2 regions of the Thalassospira sp. A3_1 genome follow, and region 2 is predicted to be linked to the other one. Evidence: riboswitches for the same ligand, from Rfam matches in the RefSeq annotation. Region 2 holds a riboswitch; the other holds the start of a gene.
What was found. Region 2 has a riboswitch for glycine ahead of J7395_RS07800 (L-serine ammonia-lyase). Riboswitches for the same ligand answer to the same signal wherever they lie in the genome.

Region 1: linked by a shared signal. The riboswitch ahead of gcvT (glycine cleavage system aminomethyltransferase GcvT) and the one ahead of J7395_RS07800 (L-serine ammonia-lyase) in region 2 are both predicted to bind glycine.

The regions. Positions count from the first base shown of each region.
Region 1 is NZ_JAGHQQ010000001.1:581,071-587,744, forward strand. Features, by position in the region: gene gcvPA (aminomethyl-transferring glycine dehydrogenase subunit GcvPA) at 1-779, opposite strand, end outside; gene gcvH (glycine cleavage system protein GcvH) at 783-1,154, opposite strand; gene gcvT (glycine cleavage system aminomethyltransferase GcvT) at 1,320-2,432, opposite strand; glycine riboswitch at 2,490-2,592, opposite strand; glycine riboswitch at 2,596-2,719, opposite strand; gene J7395_RS02675 (hypothetical protein) at 2,956-3,540, opposite strand; gene ispH (4-hydroxy-3-methylbut-2-enyl diphosphate reductase) at 3,770-4,717, shown strand; gene J7395_RS02685 (homoserine kinase) at 4,750-5,724, shown strand; gene rnhA (ribonuclease HI) at 5,731-6,174, shown strand; gene J7395_RS02695 (EAL domain-containing protein) at 6,391-6,674, shown strand, end outside.
Region 2 is NZ_JAGHQQ010000002.1:168,747-175,420, reverse strand. Features, by position in the region: gene J7395_RS07800 (L-serine ammonia-lyase) at 1-1,126, opposite strand, end outside; glycine riboswitch at 1,197-1,322, opposite strand; glycine riboswitch at 1,326-1,425, opposite strand; gene gpmI (2,3-bisphosphoglycerate-independent phosphoglycerate mutase) at 1,700-3,292, shown strand; gene J7395_RS07790 (peptidoglycan DD-metalloendopeptidase family protein) at 3,273-4,619, shown strand; gene J7395_RS07785 (S41 family peptidase) at 4,658-5,920, shown strand; gene J7395_RS07780 (divergent polysaccharide deacetylase family protein) at 6,022-6,674, shown strand, end outside.

The sequences.
Region 1 (6,674 bases), on a different contig from region 2:
ACGATATCCGCGCCAAAGCTGCCCGGTGATTTGACCGCGCCAAACGCCATCGCCTCGGTAAAGACCACGATCAGAAGCGCACCCTTGGCATGGCAGGCGTCCGCCAGCTTCGTGTGATCCTGAATACGGCCAAACACGTCCGGATACTGAACCACGACGCAGGCGGTCTGATCATCAATCAGATCATCCAGCTCGTCGGCGGTTGCCTGCTTTTCCGGGTGCCCGTCGCGACCGGCAACTTCGGTATCGCTATACTGGCAATAGGTTTCCGTGACTTCACGGTAATGCGGATGCAGACCACCCGACAGAACCGCTTTCTTGCGCCGTGTTGCACGGCACGCCATCAGAACCGCCTCCGCGCACGACGTTGCCCCGTCCCACATCGATGCGTTGGCCACATCCATGCCGGTGATCGATGCCACCTGGGTCTGGAATTCGAACAGATACTGCAACGTACCCTGTGCGATTTCCGGCTGATACGGGGTATAGGCCGTCAGGAATTCACCACGCTGGATGATGTAATCGACCGTGGCCGGAACATGGTGGCGATACGCCCCCGCACCCAGGAAGCTCGGCACGCTGGCCGTGCCCATGTTTTTGGCGGCCATTTTCGCCATGTCGCGTTCGACCTGCAATTCGCCCAGATGATGGGGCAGATCGACCGGCTCGGACAGCAACGCGCCTTCGGGCACGTCACTATATAATTCATCAACGGACTTTGCCCCGATGGTTTCAAGCATCGAGGCGCGATCCGCACTGGTTAGCGGAAGATAACGCATATCTTAAAGGCCTTCGACAAAGTCTTTATACGCAGCTTCGTCCATCAGCTCATCAAGCTGGGACTCATCGGAAAGTTCCATGCGGAAGAACCAGCCATCGCTTTCCGGGGCTTCGTTCACCAGTGCCGGATTGTCATCAAGCTCTTCGTTGGCTTCGACAACGACACCATCAAGCGGCGCATAAACGTCGCTGGCGGCCTTGACCGATTCGACAACTGCCGCATCACCATCCTTGGTCAGCTTTTTGCCAACTTCCGGCAGTTCGACATACACGATATCGCCAAGCGCCTGCTGGGCATAATCGGTGATGCCGACGGTCGCGACACCGTCTTCATATTCAACCCATTCATGTTCCTGCGAGAATTTTTTAGCCATTGTAATCGTCCCTGTAAGATCAGTTGTCTCTAAAATCTGTGGTCTGTCCGGTCTTCCCGTTTTCCGGGATGTTCCGGTTTTGCGGCTTCCCGGTTGTTCCGGTTGTTCCGCTATTTTTATCCCGGAAGGGCAACGTCGCGCCGCCCGCCCGATCCGTTCTGGCGATCAGCCGCGATAATAACGGTGCGGTGCAAACGGCAGCTCGACGATTTCCGCCGGGCGGGCCTTGCCGCGCACCATCAGATCGACTTTGGTACCCGGGGCGGCAAATTCAATTGCGACATATCCCATCGCAATCGGGCCATCCACGGTCGGGCCGAAACCACCGCTGGTGATTTCGCCAATTTCTTCACCGTCACTGTTCAGGACAGCGGTATGTTCACGCGCTGGTGCCTTGCCTTCGGGCTTGATCCCGACACGTTTGCGATCCGCCCCGTTGGCAAGCTGATCAAGGATGATGTCTGCTCCCTTGAACCCGCCTTCCTCGCGGCGGCGCTTGTTGATGATCCAGTTAAGGTCGCCTTCGACCGGGGTGGTCGTGGTATCGATATCGTTGCCATACAGGCAAAGACCGGCTTCAAGACGCAGCGAATCACGCGCGCCAAGGCCAATCGCCTCGACTTCTTCCTCCGCCAACAACTTGCGCGCCAGTTCTTCGGCGCGCTCATTCGGCACGGAAATCTCGTAACCGTCTTCGCCGGTATAGCCCGACCGGGTGACAAAGCACGCGATACCGGCAATATCGATCTCGGCAAAGCTCATGAATTTCATCTCGGCAACCGACGGTGCAAACCGTGCCAGCACGCGGGCGGCGTCCGGTCCCTGCAAGGCCATCAATGCGCGGTCGTCAATCTCGATCAGCTCCACACCGTTATCAAGATTGGCTCGCATATGGACAATGTCATCATCCTTGCACGCGGCATTGATCACCAGAAACAGGCTGTCGCCCGCATTGGTGATCATCAGATCGTCCAAAATCGTGCCATCGTCATTGGTGAATGCGGAATAACGGGTGCGGCCGGGTTTCAGGATCGCGATGTCACCGGGCACCAGCTTCTCCAGCTCGGCCACGCGATGTTCACCGGTCAGGCGAACCTGCCCCATATGCGAAACGTCAAACAGACCGGCCTTCGCACGGGTATGCAGATGTTCGCCCTTCACCCCCAGCGGATATTGCACCGGCATGTCGTAACCGGCAAACGGCACCATCTTGGCACCCAGTTCCACATGCAAATCATAAAGGGCGGTTTTCAGCAGTTCGGTTTGATGATCGGCCATCAAGGTCTCCAGACAGGCGTTGCGAAACATAGCCGACCAGTGGCCAACCACGTCCCCCTCTGTCTTGGAGCCTGAAAGAATCACAGCCGGTTTGGACACCGGTCTGCTTACATCTTCGGCGAGGCGCACATCGATTTTCAATGCCGCCTGCTTTCCAGAGTCCCATCTCCCCGCGGTCCGTTTGCCTGAGAGTTTCCGGGGTGGTTGCTCCTTCGGCGTCCGCGCAATCCCTATCGATGCAATCACGCACATCGATCAAGACCGTGGCACTCTCCCACGGGGATCATTTGGGTATGCCCCCTTATACGGATTTGAATCCGACCAGACCAGCCCCAAAAATCATATCCTTTCGACCCCACCCATTGGTATGAGGATTAAAAGCCCTTTTTTGGCCCCTCCGGCAAATGTCCATTATTTCGTATGAGGATTACCGAAAACGAACTTTTGTCCAAAAACGAAAATCCCGCCACGCGATGCGGGCGGGATTTGATTACTCACTAAAAATGAATAATAGGCCGGATTATTAATTTTTTCCGAAGCGTCGATTGTAATCGAGCTGATCGGCACTCAGCTGGAAGCCAAGGTAAATCTCGTAATCCGGACCGGCCCAGACATCGTCCAGCGGCACGTTCAGGGTCACCTGCTCGTCACGATAGCGCGCCAGGTTCAAATTGCTCGGAAAGACCATGTCGACATCAAACAGATTCTTCTGGATGAACTCGCCGGACGGGTCCTTAAGGGCTACGAAATACTGGAGTTTTGCGTTGCGCCCCTGCGCTGCCGGGCCCAGTTCGGCATTGATGATCGGGCTGATGACGACATTCAGAACCTTGTCATCAAGGTCATAGCCGCAATCGCCCAGATATCCGCCAAATTCGGCTTCAAGGATCACATCGGTCAGATCCCTGCCCTGACCGTTGAACTGCACCAGACGGGCGGTATCATTGGGCAAAAAGGCCCGCGGGCATGCCGGGACCGGCTGCTCTTCGAACGTGCCGCACGCTGCCAGGAAACCGGCAAACGACACCAAACCCAATGCACAAATACGCCGCAGTCCGTTCGCAATCGTCATCCAAGCCTCTATAGAACTGGTCAAATTCGCTGTCATGCCCGATCCGGGCACAGCCGCGCGCAGTCTATTCGCTCCGATATGGCGACACAACCCGCTTCCGTTTGAAATCAGTGCATTCACAACAATTGCCACCAATACATGCATCCACATCCATCTTTGCATGGTGTCTGTCATTGCACGTCCGGTGCTGGCGGGTTATGTAACGAAGACATTTGAATAACCGTGCCATCGCATGGCACACCTCATGAACATTCGGACCCGTATCATGTCTGACAAAGCCGACCTTCGGATCATTCTTGCCAACCCGCGCGGTTTCTGCGCCGGGGTGGATCGCGCGATCGAGATCGTCGAAAAGGCGCTGGTGAAGTACGGCGCGCCGGTCTATGTCCGCCACGAAATCGTCCACAACAAATTCGTGGTCGACCGCCTGCGCGACATGGGGGCTGTTTTTGTTGATGAACTTGATAAGGTTCCCGACGGGGTTCCGGTGATCTTTTCCGCCCACGGGGTGCCGAAATCCGTCCCCGAAACCGCCGAAAGCCGCAAGCTTGAATATCTTGATGCGACCTGCCCGCTGGTCTCCAAGGTCCATCGCGGGGCGGAACGCCACCATGCCGATGGCAAACATATCCTTCTGATCGGGCATGCCGGCCATCCCGAGGTGATCGGCACCATGGGCCAGTTGCCACCGGGCAGCATGACCCTGATCGAAACCGAGGAAGACGCCGAAAACCTGCAGGTCGAAAACCCGGAAAACCTTGCCTTCGTGACCCAGACCACCCTGTCGCTGGACGATACGGCAAGGATCATCTCGATCCTGCAAAGCCGTTTTCCCGCGATCGAGGTCCCGAAGAAAGAAGACATCTGCTATGCGACCACCAACCGCCAGCACGCGGTCAAGCTGATCGCAACCGATGCCGATGCCATTCTGGTGCTGGGCGCGCCGAACTCGTCGAACTCGAACCGTCTGGTCGAAGTCGCGAAACGCGAAGGATGCGACCGCTCGGTTCTGGTCGAACGCGCCAAGGACATCGACTGGTCCAAGCTTGACGGCATTTCGACCCTTGGCATTACCGCCGGTGCCTCCGCCCCGGAAATTCTGGTCGAGGAAGTCATTGATGCCTGTCGCGAACGTTATAACGTCACGGTCGAAACCCTGACTTTGACCAATGAAAACGTCACCTTCAAGCTGCCCCGACAGCTTGCCAGCTAACCCAGCTCTGATCCAGGAAATCCGGACATCACATGGCCGTCTATACCGACGTTTCTGACGAAGACATCGCCCGTTTTGTTGCCGAATACGATATCGGCAATGTGATTTCGTTCAAAGGCATCGCCGAGGGTGTTGAAAACACCAATTTCCTGCTTCAGACCGATCAGGCATCCTTTATCCTGACCCTGTATGAAAAGCGCGTGAACCCCGATGATCTGCCGTTCTATCTGGGCCTGATGGATCATCTGTCGGCCAAGGGGCTGAACTGCCCGACGCCGATCCACGGCAGGGACGGGGTTGCATTGCGCCGTCTTTGCGGACGCCCGGCCGCCATCACATCCTTCCTTAATGGCATGTCGCCACGCCGGATCATGCCCCATCACTGCACAGGTCTTGGTACCGCGCTGGCGCAATTGCATACCGCCGGTCAGGATTTCGAGATGTATCTTGGCAATGCGCTGAGTGTGAAGGGCTGGCGTCCGCTGTTTGAAAGCTGCCGTGCCGATGCCGATGGCGTTCAGCCCGGCCTTGAAAAGCTGATCGAGGACGAGCTGGCCTTTCTCGAAGCAAACTGGCCCCATCAATTGCCCGCGGGCGTCATCCATGCCGATCTGTTCCCGGACAATGTGTTTTTCTTCCCCGGAAAGGACGATGTATCCGGCCTGATCGATTTCTATTTCGCATGCAATGATCTGCTGGCCTATGACATTGCGATCTGCATGAATGCATGGTGTTTCGAACCCGATAACAGCTTTAACGTCACCAAGGCGCGAAACCTTCTGTCAAGCTACGGCAAGGTGCGCACCCTGTCCGATGACGAACTGGCCGCCCTTCCGATCCTTGCGCGCGGGGCGTCTTTGCGGTTCCTTCTGACCCGGCTTTATGACTGGATCAATACGCCCAAGGATGCGCTGGTCACGCCGAAAAATCCGCGCGAATACATCAATAAACTGCGTTTCCATCAGCGCATCGACAGTGCCGGCGCCTATGGCCTGGGCGAGGAATAGGATCTAATGACGGCAACCGAAGACAACCGCGTCGAGATTTACACAGACGGCGCGTGCAGCGGCAATCCCGGTCCCGGCGGCTGGGGTGCAATCCTGCGATTTCGCGGGGTGGAAAAGGAAATGTCGGGCGGTGATCCCGAAACCACCAATAACCGTATGGAAATGATGGCTGCGATCAGTGCGCTTGAAGCATTGAAACGCCCCTGCATCGTCGACATTTATACCGACAGCAGCTATGTCCGGGACGGAATTACCAAGTGGATTTGGGGATGGCAGAAACGCGGATGGAAGACCGCAGACAAGAAACCGGTCAAGAATGTCGAGCTATGGCAACGGCTTCTGGATGCCCTGAAACCTCATAAAGTTGAATGGCACTGGGTCAAAGGACATGCCGGGCACCCCGAAAACGAACGGTGTGACGAGCTCGCACGACAGGCCGTACCAAAATAAACTTGACCGACAAGTCCTTGAAGCTGCTGGACTTCGATCCAAAATAGATGGACCGGGACAGTTTTTGTGAACGCTATATGAAAAAAATGAAATCAAACTTGCTTTTGGGCTGACTTCCGGATTGAGTATGACAGTCTTAGGGGTATTGGAGCCCACCCGAAGGTCGAGTATGGTTGCCATTAACTAATCGATAGTGGGTGCCGAGGAGAAATACGCTTGTCGCGCGGATCGTACGGCTTTTTACAACGGAAGTCGCTTAGCAGCCGATTGCTTTTTATCGCGCTGCCGCTGGTTTCCTTGTTCTCCCTCGCCCTGTTCGTTGTCTTCGGATACGTCAGTTATACTGTGCTGCGCGACGATCTGACGGAAAAAATCGAACAGACGGCCGATATCAATGCCCGCGTTCTGGCAACACCTTTCTGGTATCTGGATGTCGACAATATTGAATCAGCCCTGAACGCCATGAGCCGCGATCGCGATATCGTCGCGGTGCAGGCACT
Region 2 (6,674 bases):
TGCCGCCCATAACCGCACAAAGGGCACCGGCTGCCATCGAACAGGCGACACCAACCTCACCCTGACAACCGACTTCGGCAGCCGATATCGAGGCGCGTTTTTTATAAATCGAACCAATGGCCGCCGCGGTTAACAGGAATTCGCGTATTTTTCCCTGTGTGACATTGGCCCCGAACCGTTCGTAATAGCGCAGCACGGCGGGAATGACGCCTGCTGCCCCGTTGGTCGGCGCCGTAACCACGCGCGAACCCGCAGCATTTTCTTCGTTCACCGCAAGGGCATAAAGATTGACCCAGTCGATCACGGTCAACGGATCCTTAAGCCCCGCTTCGGGCCGTTCGGTCAGTTCAAGGTAAAGTTTACGCGCGCGCCGTTTGACATTCAGCCCGCCGGGCAGGATGCCATCCGACTTGCAGCCCCGTTCGATGCAATCCATCATCGCGCGATGCACGCGATCAACGAATTCCTCGGTCTCGGCGGGTTCGCGCCAGCTTTTTTCATTTTCGGCCATGACTTCGGCAATAGACAGCTTTTCCTGTTTGCAGATCGCCATCAATTCGTCGGCCGAGGAAAAAGGATAAGGCAGCGTTATGTTGTCGCCGGAATATTCCGCCCCACGATCATCTCCCGAGACGATAAATCCACCTCCGACCGAGAAATATTCCTGTTTGTGCAAAACAACACCATCATGGTCGAAGGCGGTGATCCGCATACCATTGGGATGTTCGGGCAGGCTTTCGGCCATGTGAAACACAAGATTGGTATCGCGGTTAAAGGAAACCGGATGGCGACCGTAAAGCTGTAATTCGCGGTCCCGGTCAATCGCATCCATCGTCGGTGCGATCCGGTCGGGATCAACAGAACGCGGCCGTTCCCCCGAAAGCCCCATGATCACCGCGGTATCGGTGGCGTGCCCTTTGCCGGTCAGGGCAAGTGATCCGTAAAGATCAACAATTACCGAGCCGATTTTTTCCAAAATGTTCCGGGCTTCGAGTTCCAGACAGAACCGATAGCCTGCCCGCATCGGACCGACGGTATGCGAACTCGATGGCCCGATCCCAATGGTATAAAGATCGACAACGGAAAGGTTAACGTCTTGCGGACGTTGTTTGTTTTCTTCGGTCAAAAGGGCCTCCCACGGCTCTTTGTCATGCGGAAAAATGCCGCACGACGTTATAGAACCGGTGTCTTGCCCCCTCTGTCCCTTGACCTGAGATTGTGCGCCCTGCCACCAAAAACAACCGCCTTTGACAACATGGCTTCATCCTTCGGTGGAAATATGGTGCCGGGCGTTGGCCCCGTACCGCTTTCTCTCTCCAGAGCCTCAATCCGCAACGGTCCATCTGCCTGAGAGTTTTCGGGGCTATTGCTCCTTCGGCGCCGATCTGATCACGGGATCAAAGCGGGCTCTCCCATCGCGGTTATTCGAGGTATCACCGTTGCATGCCAGATTACAGGCAGGTGGCAAGCCTTGTCAAAAAGCAGCTTTGCAACCGCACAAAAAATACCCGGCCGGAAGGCTGTTCAATGCTTCCATTCATGATAGATTGCGCGTTGAAAATGCTATGATTGGCAGCGTCTGATGGCGGACCCACCGCGCCCGACGTCATTGTACGGATGGTGAAATTACCGGAAAATAACCATCTTTACCGGTAATTCAGCCTTTTACCTTATTTCGTGTACCTTACTTCGTGGGATTATGATTGTGACTGTATCAAATACCGTAAAGCGCCCGCGTCCGGTGGTGCTGTGCATTCTGGATGGCTGGGGTTATCGCGAGGAAAGCAAGGACAATGCGGTTGCATTGGCCAATACCCCTGTTTGGGACGCGCTTTATGCCAATAATCCGACAGGCTTTTTAAAGGCTTGCGGTCTGGATGTCGGCCTGCCCGAAGGGCAGATGGGCAATTCGGAAGTCGGCCATATGAATCTGGGTGCCGGTCGGGTTGTGATGCAGGAACTGCCGAAAATTGATGACGCGGTCAAAACCGGTTTGATTGCCGAAACCGACACGGTCAAAAAAGTCATCGCCAAGCTTAAAGAAAGTGGTGGTATTTGTCATATCGCAGGGCTTCTGTCCGAAGGTGGGGTGCATTCCCATCAGGCCCATATGGCAGCCCTTGCCAAAATCATCGCATCAGCAGGTGTGCCGGTAAAAATCCATGCCTATCTGGATGGCCGCGATACCGCGCCCAAAAGTGCAGCCAAATTCCTTGAAAAATTCCACTCCCTGATTGGCGATGCCAATGTTGAAATCGTGACCGTCACCGGGCGTTATTACGCGATGGATCGCGACAACCGCTGGGAACGTGTCAGCCAAGCCTACTTCACGATGGTGCAGGGCAAGAATTACGCCGATGGCCGCACCGCCGAAAGTGCCGAAGCCGCGATCAAGGCGGCCTATGATGCCGATACCACGGATGAATTCGTTCTGCCGACCGTAATTGGCGATTATGACGGCATGAAAGATGGCGACGGGCTTTTGATGACCAATTTCCGCGCCGACCGCGCACGCGAAATTCTGGCCGCCATTTGCGCACCGGACTTTGACGGCTTTGACCGTGGCACCCCGATCAAATTCGCCGTACAGGCCGGCATGGTCGAATATTCGTCCGACCATGCGAAATATATGGATGCGATCTATCCGCCGCAGGTGTTGCCAAATATCTTTGGCGAAGTTGTTTCCAGGGCGGGCATGAAACAGTTGCGCATTGCGGAAACCGAAAAATATCCGCATGTATCCTTCTTCTTTAACGGCGGCGAAGAACAGGTTTTCGAAGGCGAAGACCGTATTCTAGTCCCCTCGCCCAAGGTTGCGACCTATGATCTCCAGCCCGAAATGTCGGCCCCGGAAGTAACCGAAAAGCTGGTGGCTGCTATCAGGGCAGAAACCTATGACGCGATCATTCTGAACTTTGCCAATCCCGACATGGTCGGCCATAGCGGCATTCTTTCAGCCGCCATGAAAGCCGCTGAAGCAGTTGATACCTGCCTTGGGCAGGTTGTTGATGCGGTTAAATCAGTGGGCGGTGTGATGTTCGTTACCGCTGATCACGGTAATTGTGAGATGATGGTCGATCCGGAAACCGGTGAACCGCACACCGCACATACGCTTAATCTGGTGCCGACCATTCTGGTAAACGGGCCAGAAGGTGTCACACTGGAAAATGGCCGCCTTGCCGACGTGGCGCCAACGTTGCTTCAGCTTCTCGGCCTGCCGCAGCCCAAGGAAATGACCGGCAAACCGTTGATCAAGGGCTTGAAAGGGAATGATGCGCTTCTTGCGAGCTGATCTGCGTTCCAAGACCGCCCTGCCTGCGCTGGCTGTGCTTGCAGCCATGATTGCGGGCGGGGCTGCGCCCTCTTTTGCGCAGTCGCTGCGCAAGGTCGACAGCCAGCTTGATAAACTTGAAAGCCAGTTGTCCGAACAACAGAAACAGGAAGAATTCCTGTCACGCAAATCGCGAGAGCTCTGGACCGAGGAACAGGCGCTTCAATCCGAAGCCATTTCGGTTGCCAGACGTGCCCAACGCCTTGAGACAAAGCTGACCGAGCTTGAAGACCAGCTTGCCGAACTTGAAATCCGCGAAAAGCGCGCCGCCACCAGCCTTGAAGACAAAGCCGGGCAATATGCCCGCATCCTGATGGCCCTGCAGCGGCTGTCGACCACTCCGCCAGAAGCCGTGATCGCCCTTCCGACCAGCCCCCAGGATACGTTGCGCTCCGCGATCCTTCTGAAGGCCGCCTTGCCCGGCGTCGAACAGCATGCTCGTGATCTGCGGGCCGAACTTGAAAAAATCGGCACCCTTCGCGAAGACATCCGCACGCGCAGCAGCGAAATGGCATCCGCCACCGAAGAATTACAGGCAGAACGCCAGTCATTGGCCGCCCTGCTTAACGAAAAGCGCAAACTGCGTTCGGAAACCGAGGCCGAGGCCAAAATGGCATCGCGCGCCGTCAATGAACTGGCGACCGAGGCAAAATCACTGGGCGATCTTCTGGAAAGCCTGAAAAAGCGGGCAGAAGGCGTTCCCGAACCCCGCATGAAACCGGAACGCCAGATTGCCAAACGTGAAGAGCCCAAACCTGCCCCGCCCCCATCGACCATTGCCAGAAACGAACCACCCGCCCCACCTGCCGAAAAGACGGCCCCGGCAAGCAAACCGTCAACCGCCCCCGATGAAGAAATGGCCGTTGGCAGTTCGATCACGCAGGCACACGGACAATTGCGTATGCCTGCAAGCGGGAAGGTCGTTACACTGTTTGGCGAACGGTCCCGCGGACCGGACGGGTTGGCGGTTACACATTCCAAAGGGATCGAGATCGATACGCGCCCAAACGCGCAAGTCGTATCCCCCTTTGACGGCAAAGTTGTATTCGCCGGGCCGTTCCGTGGCTATGGCCGCCTCTTGATTATCGAACACGGCGAAGGATACCATAGTCTTATCGCCGGTTTTGATCGGCTCGACAGTGTGGTAGGACAGTATTTGTTGGCGGGCGAACCTGTTGGAATAATGGGTGAAATATCGCCTAAACTCTATCTGGAGATGCGCCATGACGGCGAAGCGGTCAATCCGCTTCCCTGGCTGGCCTCGAAAAACGGCAAGGTAAGTGGATGAAAACCTCTCGATTGGCAGTATTCGCACTCGCTACCGGCATGACCTTGGGCCTTGCTTCGCCCGCGCTGGCGCAATCTTCACCAACAACTTCGGCCGAAACCTATCGGCTGCTGAACCTGTTTGGCGATGTGTTTGAACAGGTGAAATCGAAATATGTCGAGGAAGTCGATGACAAGCAGCTTATCGAAGCTGCTATCAACGGCATGCTCACATCGCTTGATCCGCATTCCTCATATCTGAATATGGATAATTTCGAGGAAATGCAGGTTGATACCCGCGGCGAGTTTGGCGGGCTTGGCATCGAAGTCACCATGGAAGAGGGCTTTGTCAAAGTCATTTCCCCGATTTATGACACGCCAGCCGAAAAAGCCGGTTTGCAGCCGGGCGATTACATCACCCATATCGACGGCACACCGATCCGGGGCCTTGGCCTGAACGAGGCAGTCGAGATGATGCGCGGCAAGGTCAATACCGATATCCGCCTGACCATCATGCGCAAGGGCGAAGCCGCACCGTTTGACGTGACGCTGACCCGGGCCGTGATCAAAATCCAGTCGGTCCGCTCCGAAGCAAAAGACGATGTCGGATATATCCGCATCACCAAATTCAACGAACAGACCTATAGCGGCCTGCAACGTGCGATCACCGATATGCGCGATCAGATCGGCCCGGAAATGAAGGGCCTCGTGATTGATCTGCGCAACAATCCGGGTGGATTGCTTGATCAGGCGATTTCGGTTTCGGACGCGTTCCTGGACAAGGGTGAAATCGTATCAACCCGTCCGCGCGATACCGAAAACACCGAACGTTACAACGCCCGTCCAGGTGATCTTGCCGACGGGCTTCCGATGATTGTACTGGTCAATGATGGTTCGGCATCCGCATCGGAAATCGTTGCCGGTGCCCTTCAGGATCACCGCCGGGCGGTCATCATGGGAACGCGCAGCTTTGGCAAGGGATCGGTTCAGACCATCCTGCCGATGCCGGGCAACGTGGCACTTCGCCTGACCACAGCGCGCTATTACACGCCGTCGGGAAAATCGATCCAGGAAGTCGGCATTGTGCCTGATATCATCGTACCACAGGCACGTGTAGAGAGCATCGAAGCCGCCCAGCGCCGGTCCGAAGCCGACCTTAACGGTGCCTTGCGCAACGAGGACGAAACCATCAGCAATGCTCAAAGCGATGCAAATGATCGCCGCAGTGCCGCCGAGGAAATCGCGCTGGAGGATTATCAGTTGTCACGTGCACTTGACATGATCCGGGGCATTGCCCTGTTCGCACCCCGCCCGCAAGGGTGAGGTGCGAACCGAATACCGAAAGAGACTGACCTTTCGTGATCAGGAAACTCATAAAATCCTTGCGGTTTGGCCGAAAGAAGGAACGGGATCCTCTCGATGACATGGGCGATGAAGAAACAGATGATGTTTCAAACACCCTGTCTGACGAGGATCTTCCCTTTAACGAGCTGCCGATTGAGGTCCAGTGGGAACGCCTGCCCAAGCGTCCGCCATCGCGGCGCTGGTGGTTGTCCAAGCTCCTGATCGTTGCCCTGTTTCTAAGTCCCATCGGGGCCGCGGCAATTGGCCTGATCCCGATCCTTGATCCAGAAACCGGATGGCGGCTGTTCCATCTGGGCAGCCCGAAAACAATCGCTGCTGTTCCCGGTTCCGAACGCGAACTTCAGGAAGAAATCGCCAAGGGCGTGCGTGACGTTGAAGAACGCACCCGTGCCGAGCAGGAGGCCCTTGCTAATGCCGGCACCAACCAGTCCGGCGAACCGCAAAATGCAGAAGACATTGCCAAACAGCTTGAAGGCGTTGCCGATCTGGTTGGAACACCGGGACAGGATGGCACGACCGACGGCAGCACAACACCGACCCCCGAAGAACTTGCCGCCCTTGCCGAGGAAGGCGCACTTGATCAGCCCATAGAGCCAGATCCCTTGCGCCCGGCCCCCATTCCCGGTCTGGATGAGGAAGGCAGCTTTGGGCGCATTCCGCGAATTGCCGATGATGGCACGACACCGTTTGATGCTTATAAACGCCCGTTTGC